DNA from 3 places in the Pantoea sp. X-Soil-YNGN-775 genome. Region 1 is predicted to be linked to each of the others. Evidence: riboswitches for the same ligand, from Rfam matches in the RefSeq annotation. Region 1 holds a riboswitch; each other region holds the start of a gene.
What was found. A riboswitch is a leader RNA that binds a small molecule or an ion and turns the genes downstream of it on or off. The one in region 1 is predicted to bind thiamine pyrophosphate.
Positions count from the first base shown of each region.

Region 1 (5,484 bases):
CCGGTTTTTGCGCAAAGATATCGTGACCTGTGTGATTCAGCCGGGTTCGCTGCTGTCGGAAAAAGAGGTCTCTGCGCGTTTTAACGTCTCACGCCAGCCGGTGCGCGAAGCGTTCATCAAGCTGGCCGAAGCCGGACTGGTACAGGTATTGCCGCAGCGCGGCACCTTTGTGCGTAAAATTTCCGCCAAACGGGTGGCGGACGGCCGTTTCATCCGTGAAGCGGTGGAGGTTTCCGTGGTGCGCCGTGCGGCGCTGGAAATTGGCGAGCCGGCGCTGATGATGCTGGAACACAACCTTCAGCTGCAACGCATGTCGGCTGAGCGGCATGACAGCCAGGCGTTTCTCAGCCTTGATGATGAGTTTCACCGGCTGATTGCCGAGAGTATTGATTGCAAGCTGGCGTGGGAAACCGTCGAGAACATCAAAGCAGCGATGGACCGGGTGCGTTTTCTCACCCTGAGTGAAGTTTCACCGCCGGAAAGCCTGATTGAGCAGCATGAGGAGATTTTTTCAGCGTTGAAACATCACGACGCAGACGCCGCCGAAGCCGCGATGCGCCGTCATTTGCAGGAGATGATTTTCTCAATAACCCCTATCGCCGAGCGCAACAGCGCCTGGTTTGAAGCACCCTGACCCGGTAATGTGCCGTCCCGCCGCCTCAGCGCGGGATGGCGCATCTACCGTTACCACCACTGATGAAAATGGTGCACCGGCCCGATTCCCGTACCGACCTCCAGTGAATCCGCCTGTAACAACGCCTGCTGCAGCCAGGCTTTCGCTTCGGTGATCGTATCAGCCCAGTCGGCGTGACGCGGACGCAACGCCGCCAGCGCCGCTGACAGCGTGCAGCCGGTGCCGTGAGTATGACGGGTATTGACCCGCGGGGTGCTGAACCGCTGCTGGCCCGACGGGGTGATCAGCCAGTCCGGGCTGTTATCAGCCGTCAGGTGACCGCCCTTGATCAATACTGCCTGACATCCCGCCGCCAGCAACGCCTCGCCCTGCGCCCGCATCTGCGCTTCGCTCTCCGCCACCGCGCACCCCAGCAACGCTGCTGCTTCCGGCAGATTCGGCGTAATCAGCGACACCTGCGGTAACAGCAGTTCGCGGACGCTGGCAATGGCATCGGCGGATAACAGCGGATCGCCGCTTTTCGCCACCATCACCGTATCCAGCACCACGAAAGGAATTGCGCTGCGTTTCAGCCGCGCCGCAACCTGCCCGACGATGGCGGTTTCCGACAACATGCCAATTTTAGCGCTGTCGATGCGCACATCGTCCAGCACCGAGTCGAGCTGGGCGGCCACAAAGTCTGCATCAATCCGGTAGACCGACTGAACGCCACGGGTATTTTGCGCCACCAGCGCGGTGATCACGCTGGTGCCATACGCGCCCAGCGCTGAAAAGGTTTTCAAATCGGCCTGAATCCCTGCCCCGCCGCTGGGATCGGTCCCGGCGATGGTCAGTGCATTAATGCGTTTCATGGTCAACCTCCAGCGTCCAGAGCGCATCAAGAAATGCTGTGGCAAAACTGCCGGGGCCGGCTGAGCTTGCCGCCGCCTGTTCACCGGCCCGCGCCATCACCTGACAGGCACTGGCAACGTTGAGCAGCCGATCGCCGCTCAGACTGCTGAAGCCGGCTACCACCGCCGACAGCGCACAGCCGGTACCGACCACCCGCGTCATTAACGGGCTGCCGCCGCGAATGGCAAAGGTGCGCTGGCCGTCGGTGGCGTAGTCTACTTCGCCGGTCACAATCACCAGCGTTTGATAGTCGCGGGCCAGCTGCCGGGCAGCCTCCAGCGCTGCATCCGCCTGATGCAGGCTATCCACTCCGCGTCCGCCGCTGGCCTGTTGCGCCAGCGCCATGATCTCTGACGCGTTACCGCGGATCACCGCCGGCTGCTGGCTCAGCAGCCGCTGGCAGAAAGTGGTGCGCAGCGTCAGTGCGCCGACCGCCACCGGGTCCAGTGTCCAGGGCGTTCCCGCCTGCCTGGCGGCCGTGACTGCCGCCTGCATCGCCTGCTGGCGCTCAACGGTCAGCGTTCCGACGTTTATCAGTAAGGCATCGGCAAAGCCGCTGAACTGCGCGGCTTCCTCCGCATCAATCACCATCGCTGGCGAAGCGTTGAGCGACAGCAGCACATTGGCGGTGAAGTTTTGTACCACGTCGTTGGTCATGCAGTGCACCAGCGGTGACTGACGGCGGAAACGGTGCAGAATGGGCGCGAATTGCGCAGCAGAAAGGTGTTGAGATTGATGTGTCATCATAGCTCCCAACCGGCGAACAAGAAGGCGAATGCGGTCAGGCATCAGACTTCCCTACGCTGGCATTATCCAGATCAGGTCAGCGGGTGTATCTCAGCCCTGTATTAGAGGGGCACCCCGAGTCATTTAAAATCAAAATCAACTACTTGCGATTAACGTCCCGTTAATCCCTGATCAGGATAATGCCAGCGGGAAGTCCAACAAACAAGCTCTAAAAACTGTACAAATCCCATAAAGTATCCCAGCTTGTGTCCCAAGTTATTAATGGAACGAGGTGGAAAAGATGCAAAAAAGCCGGGATATTCCCGGCTGGAATTTGCATTCTCAGGCAAGCGCTCAGGCTGCACTTCGTAAACGAGCATAGTGCAAACCAATCTCATCAATAAGTGGCTGCAAGTTTTTGCTACCTTTGACGGTGAACATAGTTGCTGGCTGATGGTCGTTGATGTGTTCATTGATATTTAATGGGCAAGAAAGGCGTATCGATGGCCTCATTGTGGTAGGCATTGAGGTTGTTAATCTCACCAAATTATCTTCTGTATACTCTAATATCGGAGGTTGATGGCGAACCATTCTCTTCCCGCAATAAGAGAGCAATTCTTTTACCTTCCACCATTCGCATGCCTTAACCCAAGAACGTATCTTTTCACGTTCATCGTCAGTCAAATTGAAAATTTCTTGATGTTTAGACTCGCTCCGTCGTGACAATCTGGCGTGATGATAAATAGCGTCCGACGCACACCTCAGCACTTTTGTCATACGCTGGGTGTTTCGTCTGGAAGGGGCTGTCCAATCACCTTGCGAGATATTGTAATCCCACATCTGCTTAAATACCGTGGGTGTATCAATGCAATCAAGCCGTTTCAAGATCGCTATGATTCGTTCGCCACTATAACCTCTCGATTCCTTCTCCTGCCCCATCGCCCCCCAGATACAATCTTCCACAATCTGAGGTAATTCAGATAATGAGCTATGCTTTAGCAGGAATGCTCGCACCGCTTTATTATCCACACCCTTTGCCACTGCACCTTTCGTTCTTGCCATGTTTTTCTCCTTTTTAAATGGGTATATAAAATCCTCCGCTATCGCTGGTAGCGAGCAGGATATGTGGCCCTCCTTGTGGATGGCATTTAGTAGGGGTTACCGTTTTACGGTAATTTGATTTATCCGGCATTGCGCCAAACGTTCTGGAACACAGCTTTTGAGACTGTTAATTGAAGTTCGCTTGTAGCAAGAAGCGTCCACAACCTTATCGAAGTGCATTGCCACAAATGTTGCTGATCGCTATTCCACACATATGCTTTTCAACCAGTGATGTAAACATCCCCGTTAAATGCACACAATATGCAACAGCAATCCGGTGTAACCGCTGGGTTACCTGAGTCCACGAGTGGGACAATCCACACAGAAACAGGTCATGAGACCTGTTGAGGCTGTGGCATGTAACAGAGTGGTAAACGAAGGTTATGGTATGGACAGACGATTCAGTTTACGTCTGATACAGGCCATTATCTGAATATCATCTAAAGAGGCGAAGCCATCTCGTAACGTCGTGACGAGAAGAAAAAACACATCTAATCACTGATGACACCCGTCATCTTGCTGTGATTAACTTCTATAGATGAGTTGGTTTTTTCGAAGAAACAGTTGTTGGTGCTTTAAATATTTCGAAAAAGGATTTCAAAGACCATAGCCCGTATGGGTGAGTGTTGTGTATTTTCTTTCCTGACTAAGGAATGAAAATTAACAAAAGCGAGGTCTCTTTATATTGTGGCGTTTTATTCCCTTTCCAACATGCAGTCGGACAGTAAGCGCTTGCACCGTCGTAACACGCTTGATTCAACCAAAGGGCCAAACACGAACATCGTGATTAATTTAATTTATCAAAATCAATACCACCCATCATCCTCAAAAGCCGTAGATTGTCAATAGCAACCCCGAATTCAAATGAAATTGATATCTATTTCCATCAAAATGTGATAAAATAAATTCTATTAATTAATAACTTAACAGAGGAAGCCTTGTGCCATAAATTTACGCCAGTCCCGTTTTCGTTACCTAATGAGGCGGAACGCACCTACCTGGTATCTATACTGAATACCGTTGACCTACGCGCGACAACCCCAAGGATCAACGTCCTGCACTACCTGAACGAAACCGATATCCCCGTTACCGCTGAGATGGTTTCAAGGTACGTCGATCTCCCGTTATCCACAGCTTATCGGGCATTGACGGCGCTTGAAACTAACAGCCTTGCAGGAGTTACGTTTGGACGCTCCGAAGTAACGCGCTGGTTCCGGTTCCTCCCGGACAGGCCTCAACATTGCCCTGCGTGCGGGCAGAGCTTCTTTACAGAGTACGCGTAAGCCGAACACACAAACACTGACGAGATGGCCGCACTACACGGTCACATCAAATGACGCTCACCACGGAGCGCCATTGGGCTTTTACGCCCATTTCCAACCGATTACGGAGAAAACCATGACTACTAAAAGACAGGCCCAGAAAGCCGCTGAGAGCGATCTACAGGCATTCCTGAGCGAAGCCGCAGAACGGTTCAAACCTGACGCCACCGTACTGGCAGCACGGATTGATACCGCTGTCCAAAGGTACACCGCCACCAGCACTACTCAGCGCTTCAACGCCCCAGGAGCACTTGCAATGCAACAGTTACAGGAGCGGATTCTTGAGGGCTGGCGGTACGATATCGGCATCCCTCAATCAGTCTACCTTGCCGGTAGCACAGGGAACATATCGATCACGCTTCGCAAACCGGCAGAGCTGTTGGAACAGGAGATCACCGACCTGAAACGGCAAGTGGAAGATGAATATCACAGAGAGCTGGCAAACGGGCTGGAGCGTGAACTGGACAGGCTGGTTCAGGACGCCGCCAACGAAACACAGCGCCGTGCTGAGGAAGCCGCAGCCGCAGAGCGGGAAGCTATGCGCCATCGCCTCAAAGATATGCTTTTGGCAGGAGCGACTGTATGACGAAGATAAAAAGCGGGACGCCAACGCCCGCCCATATTGACCCGGACGCGCTCGAACGGGCAATAGCCGCCGCTCGTAAAATCCAGGGTGCCAATCGGGACAGGTACAAATCGCTACCCGTCCAACCGGAGGTTAAAAAATGAAAATTTATGACATCACAGTGACGGGAACTACCGCCGACTGGCTGACCGCCACGCGCGGAAATATACCTCTGCCGGTGTTCG
Region 1 covers NZ_AP035945.1:2,656,740-2,662,223, forward strand. Annotated here, with positions in the region: gene AC6I8I_RS12495 (GntR family transcriptional regulator) at 1-634, shown strand, start outside; gene thiD (bifunctional hydroxymethylpyrimidine kinase/phosphomethylpyrimidine kinase) at 685-1,485, opposite strand; gene thiM (hydroxyethylthiazole kinase) at 1,472-2,269, opposite strand; TPP riboswitch at 2,304-2,399, opposite strand; gene AC6I8I_RS12510 (hypothetical protein) at 2,606-3,313, opposite strand; gene AC6I8I_RS12515 (hypothetical protein) at 4,450-4,635, shown strand; gene AC6I8I_RS12520 (hypothetical protein) at 4,751-5,260, shown strand; gene AC6I8I_RS12525 (hypothetical protein) at 5,257-5,403, shown strand; gene AC6I8I_RS12530 (hypothetical protein) at 5,400-5,484, shown strand, end outside.

Region 2 (5,484 bases), on a different replicon from region 1:
ACGTCAGTGAGCGGGACTTCTCCAAAGTGGAGTTTGCCGATTCGCTGCTGGCGAAACTGCAGGCGGCACAACTGCCAGCTTCGGTGATTGGCATTGAGTGTCTGGAAAATGAGCTGATCACCGAGAGCAACGTCGCTATCCGCGGTCTGGAAGCGCTGAAATCGCACGGGTTTGTTATTTCGCTCGACGATTTTGGTACCGGCTACAGTAACATCAGCTATCTGCAGGATATCCCGCTGGACGTGATCAAAATCGACATGTCGCTGATATCGCGTATGGCTGAAGATGACTCATCAAAAATCATCGTTAAACGGATTATTCAGATGCTGAAAGAGCTGAATTATACCGTGCTGGCGGAAGGGGTGGAGACCGAGGCGACGCTGTCATTACTGAAAGAGTACGGATGCGATCAAATTCAGGGCTACTTCTTCTCTAAACCGCTGCCTGCCAGCGACATCGAACACTGGCTCTATCAGAAACCGTTGTGATACTAAGCCCGCAGCAATCGCTGCGGGCTTAGCCGATCACTGCCCGTCGATAGCGTAACGCTCAACCGGTGTAATCTTTTTAATCAGCCGGGTATCAAACAAAAACTGCTCATAGGCCTGATAACGGGCACGGTCCAGCTTCGCCGGATCGGCAGCAAACAGCGGCAGCGAAGCCTGCCACGCCTGATGGTTCAGCGGCGTATTCAGTTCAGGATGCCGGGCGGCAAAAGTCTGCCAGCTGGCTTCGGGATGGGCCTGCAATTCCGCGTTGCCGCGTTTCAGCGCCCGCAGGAACTTTTTGATTTTCTCTGCCTGCGCTTCATCGCGGTTCGCGACAATAATCAGCTCGTCATAGGCCGGCACGCCATAATCCTCCACCTTAAACACCACCGGATCTTTACCCTGCAACCTGATCTCCAGCGCTTCAATATTTCGATAACCGCCAATCACCGCATCCACCTGGCCGGTCAGCAGGGCACTGGTCAGCTGGAAATTGACGTTAACTAGTTTAACCTCGCTGGCCTTCAGACCGTCATGTTGCAGCATGGCAGCCAGTGTCGCCTGCTCAATACCGCTGACCGAATAGCCGATCCGTTTGCCCTTTAAGTCTGCCGGTTTTTTTACCGTCTTATCCAGCGTAATCAGGGTATTCAGCGGGGTGTTTATCAGGGTGCCGACCCGCATCAGCGGTAATCCCTGATCAGCAAAGAAATGCAGCTGCGGTTGATAGGTAATGGCTAAATCTGCCTGCTTCGCCGCCACCAGCCGCGGGGGCAGTGCTGGATCGGACGGTGGAACCAGCGTGACATCCAGACCTTCCGCCTTAAACGCGCCAATTTGCTGCGCCACCATTATCGGCGCATGGTCTGGGTTGATATACCAGTCGAGCATCAGCGTCAGTTTTTCTGCTGCATGAAGCGGGCTGGCGAGTGCTGCGCTGATGATCAGCGCCGACAGAACAGGTTTACGCATCGGATTTTCTCGCAGGATAGAGGTCATAAGGAATTATCGGGCGCCCAGGCGATCAGGCGGCGAAGCAGGGCATCGACCGCCAGCCACAGCGCCAGCGTCATCAGCACCAGAATAAACAGCGCGGCAAAACAGATATCACTTTGCATCCGGGCGTTGGCGTTAAGCATGACGTAACCCAGACCTTCGGCCGAACCGACCCATTCGCCAATAATCGCGCCGATTGGCGCGATGGCCGCGGCCATCCGCAGCCCCGAGCCGAGCGCTGGCAGGGCGGCCAGCAGCCGGACATGGCGCAGTTGCGATCCTCGTGAAGCGCCCAGCGTGCGAGCCAGATCGAGATAACCCGGACTGACGCGGCGCAGGCCATCATAAAAGGCCGAGGTCACCGGGAAGAAAATCACCAGTACCGCCATCGCCACTTTGGCGCTCATGCCGAAGCCAAACCACAGCACCAGCAGCGGTGCCAGTGCAAAGACCGGAATCGCCTGGCTGGTGAGCACCAGCGGCATCATCCAGCGCTGCAGACGCGGCGAAAACGTCATGCCGAGCGCCAGCAGGCAACCCAGTACTACGCCAATCGCCATTCCACTCAGGATTTCAGTGAAGGTGATCAGGCTGTGATAGCCGAGCCAGCTCTTACTGGTCCAAAGCGCCTGCGCAACGGCCGCCGGTGAAGGCAGCAGAAACGCCGGCACCGGCAGCAACGTCACCAGCCACCACAGCGCAATCAGGCCGCTGCACAGCGTGATGCCACGCCACAGCGGGGCAAAGCGGCTGAGCTGTTTCATAGCGTCACCTTAGCCAGCTGTTGCAGCAAAGCGGCCTGGCTGCGAATCACGCCAGCATCATCAGGCGCGCGCGGCGGCTGACCCGCTAATGGCGGGCAGGGTTCAATGCCTGAGCCGGTCAGCACCCGCATATGATGGCTGAGTCGGCAGGCTTCCGCCGCGTCGTGAGTGATCAGCAACACGGTATGTTGCGCCAGCACCCCGGCGGCCAGGGTCTGAATCTGGCTGCGGGTCAGCGCGTCGAGCGCGGAAAAGGGCTCGTCCATCAGGACAATCGGCTTTCGTGCATATAAGGTGCGCGCCAGTGCGGCCCGCTGCCGCATGCCGCCAGACAGGGTGGCGGGCCGGGCCGTTGCGTAGCGAGTCAAACCAACCCGCGCCAGCAGATGCTGCGCCCAGTCGCGGTCCGGTTTTTCGCCGTGCAGACGACTGGCCAGGCAGACGTTTTGCTCCACGCTCAGCCACGGATAGAGCAAATCCTGCTGGCCCATCCAGGCGATCCGCCCGGCCAGCGGCAGGCCATCACTGCCGCTGACCAGCCCGGATGTCGGCGGCGTCAGGCCAGCAATGACGCGCATCAGGCTACTTTTCCCGACGCCGCTGGCACCCAGCAGCGCAGTGAAGGCCGCGGCGGGGATCTCCAGGTCGAGTGAGTCGAACAACCGATGCGATCCCAAATCCAGCCTGAGCTGACGTACAGAAATGCCCGGCGGTGATAACAGCGTTGAACGGCTCATTGGGATGACGTCAGTTGCGGGTCGAGGCCCATCTGCCAGAAGTCGGATTCCAGCCGGGTGGCGGTAGTGAATATCGTCGCCAGCTGGTCGAATCGCTCAGCCCCGGCGCGCTGTTGGGCCAGCGTTTCAAACAGATTCAACGCCGCGCGAACACCGGCCAGATAATCGGCATCGCCGTAATTCTGAATCCAGGCGCCGTAAGGATTGCCTGCGATCACCGTCGCGGGATGGTGTAACAGCGTCAGGCCGATTTCAGCATAGCCGGCAACGCACGGCATTAGCGCGGTCATCAGCTCAAGCGCATCTCCGCTGTGGCCGACGTCCAGCACGTAACGGGTGTAGTTGATTGTTTCAACGGCTTCGGCCTGGCTGGCCAGCACGGCTTCGCTGATCCCCCACTGCTGGCAGTAAGCCACATGCAATGGCAGTTCATTGACGATGGCGTTGAGAGATGCCGTTGCTGCACGTAACGCTGCCGGGTCGTGCAGTTTACTGACCAGCAGCCCATAGGCGCGGGCAAAGTGCAGCAGAAACAGATAATCCTGGGTGAGGTAATGACGAAAAGCGGCGGGAGGCAACTGGCCCTGGCCGAGCTGCTGCACAAAATCGTGCGACACGTAGGCGTGCCAGTGATCGCCCGCCTGGTGACGCAGGCGGCCATAAAAGCCGGTGTCGAAAAGCGCAAGTGACATAGGATCTCCATTAACGGTTCGTTAACATAAGGAGATCCGGGCATACGATGAAGAACAGGCAAAAACGCAGAAAATGATGCAGAAACGTTGCCGACCCGTCCCTTCGCTGGCATGACCCAGATCAGGTTCAAAGGGTTCGGCTTGTGCCATCTCAGCCCATTACAGGACACCCCTCGGAGACGTTTGTTATACGATAATTATCTGCTGAATACAACGGCACGCCGCAGTCCAGCTCAACCAGCCGCCCGCTTACTGCTGCGGGTCGGCTGACCAGAATAGCCTGTTCTGTCGATACAAGGTGACAGCGTCACTCCAGATCTTCACCATTGCTGGCGATCACTTTTTTATACCACCAGAACGATTTTTTCCGGCTGCGCGCCAGCGTGCCGTTGCCCAGATCGTCACGATCGACATAAACAAATCCGTAACGTTTACTCATTTCGCCGGTCGAGGCGGCAACCAGATCGATGCAGCCCCAACTGGTATAACCCATCACCGGCACACCGTCCGCAATCGCATCGCCCATCGCCCGGATATGTTCACGCAGATAGCTGATGCGGTAATCATCTTCAATCTCACCGGCGTCATTAAAGGTATCCCGTGCGCCCAGACCATTTTCGACCAGAAACAGCGGCTTCTGATAGCGGTCATACATCATATTCATGGTGATGCGTAAGCCAAGCGGATCAATGCCCCAGCCCCATTCACTGCGCGTCAGATGCGGGTTGGTCAGAGATTTCACCACGTTGGCGGCGCTGCTGTTAAGCTCGTTCATCTCTGCTGACGCGCAACGCGAGGCGTAGTAGCTGAACGAGACAAAATCGACGCTGTTTTTCAGAATCTCAGCATCGCCGTCGTCAATCTGCAGGCTGACCCCTTTTTCCCGAAACAGGCGGGCCGCGTAGGCGGGATAGTATCCGCGCGCCTGCACATCAATAAAGAACAGGTTTTCGCGGTCTTTTTCCAGCGCCGCCCAGACATCTTCCGGTTTGCTTGACCATGGATAGAAGTTGCCGCCCGCCAGCATGCAACCGACCTGATTAGCCGGATTTATTTCATGGGCGATTCTGGTCACCAGCGCGCTCGCCACCAGCTCATGATGGGCCGCCTGATACTTAACCTGCTCATGATTTTCACCTGCTTCAAACACCAGCCCGGCACCGGAGAACGGACTGTGCAGCAGAATATTGATCTCATTAAAGGTCAGCCAGTACTTCACCAGACCGTCAAATGCCTCAAAGCAGCTGCGGGCATAGCGGGCAAAAAAGTCGATCATCTTGCGGTTGCGCCACGAGCCATATTCAGTAACCAGATGCATCGGCACGTCAAAGTGACACAGCGTAACCAGCGGTTCGATATTGTATTTACGGCACTCTTCAAACACCGCGCGGTAAAAGGCGATCCCCTGCGGATTCGGCGTCAGCTCATCCCCATTCGGAAAGAGACGGCTCCAGGCGATAGAGGTGCGAAATACGCTGAATCCCATTTCCGCCATCAGCGCAATGTCTTCCGGATAGCGATGATAGAAGTCTATTGCGTCGTGGCTGGGGTAAAACTCATCGTCACGCAGGGTGAAACGTTGCTCCAGGCCTAACTTCACCGGCATCCGGTGCGGACCGTGGGGGATCATGTCAACGGTGGTTAAACCCTTTCCGCCTTCACGATAGCCTCCCTCAGCCTGGTTGGCGGCTAACGCGCCGCCCCATAAAAATCCTTGCGGGAATCTTAATTCAGACATGAAATCCTCTGTTTTGGGTCAGCATTGCCGGTTAGTTGGCGTTAATCGCGTTGGTTCGTTCGGTCACCA
Region 2 covers NZ_AP035946.1:350,392-355,875, forward strand. Annotated here, with positions in the region: gene AC6I8I_RS21560 (sensor domain-containing phosphodiesterase) at 1-488, shown strand, start outside; gene AC6I8I_RS21565 (ABC transporter substrate-binding protein) at 525-1,460, opposite strand; gene AC6I8I_RS21570 (ABC transporter permease) at 1,484-2,248, opposite strand; gene AC6I8I_RS21575 (ABC transporter ATP-binding protein) at 2,245-2,985, opposite strand; gene tenA (thiaminase II) at 2,982-3,677, opposite strand; TPP riboswitch at 3,759-3,861, opposite strand; gene AC6I8I_RS21585 (6-phospho-beta-glucosidase) at 3,985-5,415, opposite strand; gene ascF (PTS cellobiose/arbutin/salicin transporter subunit IIBC) at 5,479-5,484, opposite strand, start outside.
Region 2: another riboswitch for thiamine pyrophosphate. It lies ahead of tenA (thiaminase II); the one in region 1 lies ahead of thiM (hydroxyethylthiazole kinase).

Region 3 (5,484 bases), 2.0 Mb from region 1:
CGCCGCCAGCGGCGGCAGCAGCAGCAGTAACGCCAGCATAATCAGCAACCCATCCGTTAGTTGAGCCAGACGAGAATCCTGTGGATCGCGCCAGCCGTGCAGCTGGCTGGTACCGGCAGGGAGCGCTTTACTGAACCGCTGGCTGAGCAGCACCAGCGTCAGACAGCAGCTGAGCTGAATCAGCGCCAGCAAGGCGGCTCGACCGGGATCGTAGTCGTAACTGAGCGCCTGAAAGATCGCCAGTTCAATGGTGGTGGCCTGGGGGCCACCGCCCAGCGACAGCACGGTGGCGAAGCTGGCGAAGCAGAGCATAAAGATGAGCGCGCCGGTCGGCAGCAGCTGACGACGCAGCCATGGCCACTCCAGCAGGCAAAAGTGGTGCCAGCCGCGCAGATCAAGCTGTGCGGCCAGTTGACGCTGCTCGGCCGGAATACTCTCCAGCGCCTGCAGCATCAGACGCGTCGCCAGCGGCAGGTTAAAAAAAACATGCGCCAGCAAAATGCCCTGTAACCCATAGGGTGAGAAGTGATAGTCAATGCCCAGCAGCTGACACATCTGCGCCAGCCAGCCGACGCGGCCATAGACCGTCAGTAGGCCAAACACCGCCACCAGCACCGGCAGCACCAGCGTCATGGCACACAGACGCAGCAACAGCTGACGACCGGGAAAGCGGCGGCGATAGAGGGCGCGCGCCAGCGGCACTGCAGGCAGCAACGACAGCAGGGCGGAGAGCAGCGCCTGACCAAAGGAGAACGCCACAACGTGCTGCAGGTACTCATCCAGCAGCACGCTACGCCAGTCGGTGACCGGCGCGGCATTCCACAGCGAGATAAAGGCGAACAGCGCCACGCTGATTAACAGCAGCGTGGCGAGCGACCCGGGGATCAGCCAGCGCGGCATTAGCGGCTGACGGCGCGTTGCCACTGGCTAATCCAGCCAGAGCGCTGGCTGGCTACCTCTTCCGGCGAATAGTGCAGCGCGGTGGCGGGCACCTGCAGCGTGGCGAAGCCAGCAGGCAGGGTGGTTTTGATCGCCGGATACATCCAGTTGCCGGTCGGGATGGTGTTCTGGAACGCCGGCGAGACCATAAACTGCATGAACTGCTGCGCCAGTTTCGGCTGTTTACTGCTGGCTAACTGCGCAGCAACCTCGACCTGCAGATAGTGGCCTTCGGCAAACGGTGCGGCGGCGTAGTTCTCTTTTTTCTCTTCGATGATGTGATAGGCCGGCGAGGTGGTATAGCTCAGCACCAGATCGCCTTCGCCTTTCAGGAACAGACCGTAGGCTTCACTCCAGCCCTTGGTGACCGTCACGGTTTTCTGCGCCAGCTTTTGCCATGCCTGCGGGGCCTGATCGCCATAGACTTTCTGCATCCACAGCAGCAGACCTAATCCCGGGGTACTGGTACGCGGATCTTCATAGATGACCCGCCATTTTTCCGGGCTCTCTACCAGCTCTTTCAGGCTTTTCGGCGGATTTTTCAGGCGGGTTTTGTCATAGACGAAGGCGAAATAGCCATAATCAAACGGAACAAAGGTGCTGTCGTGCCAGCCACCCGGCAGCGTCAGCTGCGCGGTATCGACCTTGCTGGCGGCAAACAGACCGGTTTTTTGCGCCGCCTGCAGCAGGTTGTTATCCAGTCCCAGCACCACATCCGCTTTGCTGTTTTTGCCTTCCATTCGCACGCGATTCAGCAGCGACACGCCATCTTCCAGCGTGACAAATTTCAGTTCGCAATCGCACTGCGCTTCAAAGGCTTTTTTGACCGCCGGACCGGGGCCCCAGTCAGCGGAGAAGGAGTCGTAGGTGTAAACCGTCAGAACCGGTTTGGCAGCCAGTACCGGGGTGGAAAGTAACAGCAGCAGTGGCAGAACTTTGTTAAACACTTTGCGCTCCTTCAGGAGAATAGGGGATGAGTCGCAAAGGATCTGAGCAGCAGGCCTCTCAAATCCCTACGTCGGTATTAACCGAATCAGGTTCGACGGGTCTCTCTCAGCCGTTTGCGGTCAGCAGGCGGCACCCCGTTGAGAACGTCACATTCTAGTCATTTCAGCGTCAGCGCGAAAGCGTTACAGCGCGGGCGGCGCAAACCAGGCAGATTTAAAATCGAACCAGCCGAGGGTATTCATCCGCACGCCGCGCATGCTGCGCTGACCTTCAAGCAGCAGCCAGTGGTGGAACAGCGGATGCAGACCGGCCTCTTCCACTAACCGCTTGCTCCATTCGGCCAGCGGCAGCGCTTTTTCACGCCAGCGGGCGGCATCAGCGTGCCAGTCGATCGGCAAACAGTGATGCAGCAGCGGGATCTCATACAGCTGGGCAAACAGTGAAAAGGCCAGTGGCAGCGTGAAGTTCACGCTGCCGAGCCAGATATCGCTGTCGGCCTCGCCCTGATGCCAGCATTCGTAACTGACTTCACGCGTCTCCAGCGTAACGCCGTGCTGCGCCAGCAGCGGACGCAACGCATTGGCAATGCCTTCGTGCTCAACGTGCTGACTGTACCAGGTGAGCGTCAGGTGAGTCAGGCCGGGCGGCTTTTCGACCGGGGTAAGATCGCGGCGGTGATGCCAGCGCGGCAGCAGGCCATAGGCCGGAAACCAGTAACGCTGATAGCCGACGCCGGCGTGGTTGAGCAGGGCGATGGGATTGAACAGATAGCTGACCCAGCGCCGTATCGTCTCGTCACGGCCTTTTTCCGAACGCTGATCAAACAGCAAATAGTAGCAGCCTTCTTCCAGCCGGCTCTCTTCCTGGATCTCATCCGCGCCGTCGCCCTGCAGGCGCACACCTGCGTAGACCAGCTCATCGCTGATATCCGGCAGTACCCAGATAGAGACGTCATCAATCAGCGCGCGAAAGCCAAAATAATCATCAAAGGCTTCTATCTTCAGCTGACTTTCCTGATTGCGGATCACGCTGTAAGGGCCGGTGCCGATCGGCTGGCGGGCAAAGTCGCGCTGCGTGGGCCACTCGCGCGGCAGGATCATCGCACTGACGCTGGCCAGTAACCAGGGTAACCAGTCGTCGGGCTGGCTTAAGGTGATATCCAGCGTCCACGGAGCGGGCGAGTCGAGCTGTTGAATATGGGAAAACAGCGGCTGCTGACGCTGACGTTCCAGCGTGGCGATAACATCGGCCATCTCCAGTTCGCGACCATGATGAAAGCGAATCGCCGGTCGCAGAAAAAAGCGCCAGTGGAGCGGGGAAGTCTGCTGCCAGTGATGGGCAATATCGGCCTCTATTTCCCCATTTTCCTCATTTATGCGCGTCAGGCCATTAAAAATCTGGCGGGCAATATGGGTTTCGGAGCGGCGCAGGGCGGAGCCCGGCAGCAAATTCAGCAGCGGGCGGTAGTAAAGCACCCGCAGAATGTGTTTTCCCTGACGGAAACTGCGGCCAAGGTGAGCGCCAATCATCTGCCTGACCTGATTCTTATCGCCGACCAGCTGCACCAGCTGATCGATGCGATCCTGATCCAGCAGATCCTCAGCGCGCTGCTGCTGTAGCGCCAGTCCGGTGTAGCAGAAGGTTAGTTGTGAGCGCTTACCGCGTCCGGCTTCGGCCTGCCAGATTAACCAGCCGGCCGCCTGCATCCGGTTGAGTAGGTTGCGCATATGCCGGCGTGAACAGTGCAGCAGGTCAGCCAGTTCGCTCAGGGTGATCTCCTGCGTCTGCCCCTGGCAGCTTTGCCACAGGCGTATGAACTGCTGCTTCAGGCGAGATGAGGACATAAAAGAGGAACTCCCGGTGAAAAGCGCTCTGTTTTTCTTGCCGCATTTTAAGGGCAAACTTTGCTCTATGGGAAGAGCGGGAGGCATTCAGCTATGAATGGCGTTCGACCCTCATGCCGCTGTTCAGCGGGATGCTTTTCTGAGTAGGGTGCAATTACACCGCCAGCAGATGATCTCTGCTGGCTTTTTTCATGCTGCACGGTATCGTCTACCCTTCTTCTCTTCCCCTGTTCATCCTGTAAGGGATTTCGGTATGAAATCGCTGTTAACGCGGCAGCGCCGCATCAATCCGGTCTACCTCGCTTTTATGGTCGCCTCGTTCATGCTGGGCGTGGCGGGCGCATTGCAGGCACCGACCCTCAGCCTGTTTTTAACCCGTGAGGTGCAGGCCCGCCCATTCTGGGTCGGGCTGTTTTTCACTATCAATGCGGTGGCCGGTATCGTGGTGAGTATGCTGGTGGCAAAGCGATCGGACAGCGTCGGCGATCGCCGCAACATCATTCTGTTCTGCTGCCTGATGGCGCTGGTTAATGCGCTGCTGTTTGCCTTTACCCGCCACTATCTGACGCTGATTACCCTTGGGGTGCTGCTCTCGGCGTTAGCCAGCGTGTCGATGCCGCAGCTGTTCGCGCTGGCACGTGAATATGCCGACCAGTCAGCGCGGGAAGCGGTGATGTTCAGTTCGGTGATGCGGGCACAGCTGTCGCTGGCGTGGGTGATCGGACCGCCACTGTCGTTCGCTCTGGCGCTGAATTACGGTTTCGTGACGCTGTTTATGGTGGCGGCGGCGCTGTTCCTTATCTGCATCGTGCTGGTGTGGTTTACCCTGCCGTCGGTGCCGCGCGCTGAGCCACTGCTGCAAAGCGGCGGCCTGCCGTTAAGCGGCTGGCGTGACCGGGATGTGCGGCTGCTGTTTCTGGCCTCGGTGACCATGTGGACCTGCAACACCATGTATATCATCGACATGCCGCTCTATATCAGTACCACGCTGGGATTGCCGGAAAAGCTGGCCGGTTTGCTGATGGGGACCGCGGCCGGGCTGGAGATTCCGGTGATGCTGCTGGCCGGGCATTACGCACGGCGTATCGGCAAGCGGCGGCTGATGCTGCTGGCGGTGGCGGCAGGGGTGCTGTTTTACCTTGGGCTGGTGCTGTTCAACTCGCGCACCTCACTGATGGTTTTACAGCTGTTTAATGCGGTGTTTGTCGGGATTATCGCCGGTATCGGGATGTTGTGGTTTCAGGATTTAATGCCGGGGCGACCCGGCGCTGCGACAACGATGTTCACCAATTCGATCTCGACCGGCATGATTCTGGCCGGGGTTATTCAGGGAACCTTAAGTGAGCGGCTGGGACATGAAGCGGTCTACTGGCTGGCATTTGTGCTGGCGATAGCGGCTTTTATTATGTCAGCGCGGGTACGCGACGTTTAAAGCAGCAGGGCGACGGGATGCCGCCCTGCTTTGACTCTATCAGCGCAGGAAGGCGGGCTGGTTCTGCTCATATTGCGAGATCGACGCTTCGTGTTGCAGCGTCAGGCCGATACTGTCAAGGCCGTTAATCATGCAGTGACGGCGGAAGCTGTCGAGTTCGAACGGATAGACTTTATCCCCTGCAGTCACCGTCTGCGCTTCCAGATCGACCGTAAAGCGAATGCCCGGTTGCGCCGCCACCAGTTTAAACATCTCATCCACTTCCTGTTCGCTTAACTTCACCGGCAACAGCTGGTTATTGAAGCTGTTACCGTAAAAAAT
Region 3 covers NZ_AP035945.1:686,551-692,034, forward strand. Annotated here, with positions in the region: gene thiP (thiamine/thiamine pyrophosphate ABC transporter permease ThiP) at 1-924, opposite strand, end outside; gene thiB (thiamine ABC transporter substrate binding subunit) at 900-1,886, opposite strand; TPP riboswitch at 1,932-2,034, opposite strand; gene sgrR (HTH-type transcriptional regulator SgrR) at 2,070-3,731, opposite strand; gene AC6I8I_RS03070 (MFS transporter) at 3,985-5,163, shown strand; gene leuD (3-isopropylmalate dehydratase small subunit) at 5,203-5,484, opposite strand, start outside.
Region 3: another riboswitch for thiamine pyrophosphate. It lies ahead of thiB (thiamine ABC transporter substrate binding subunit); the one in region 1 lies ahead of thiM (hydroxyethylthiazole kinase).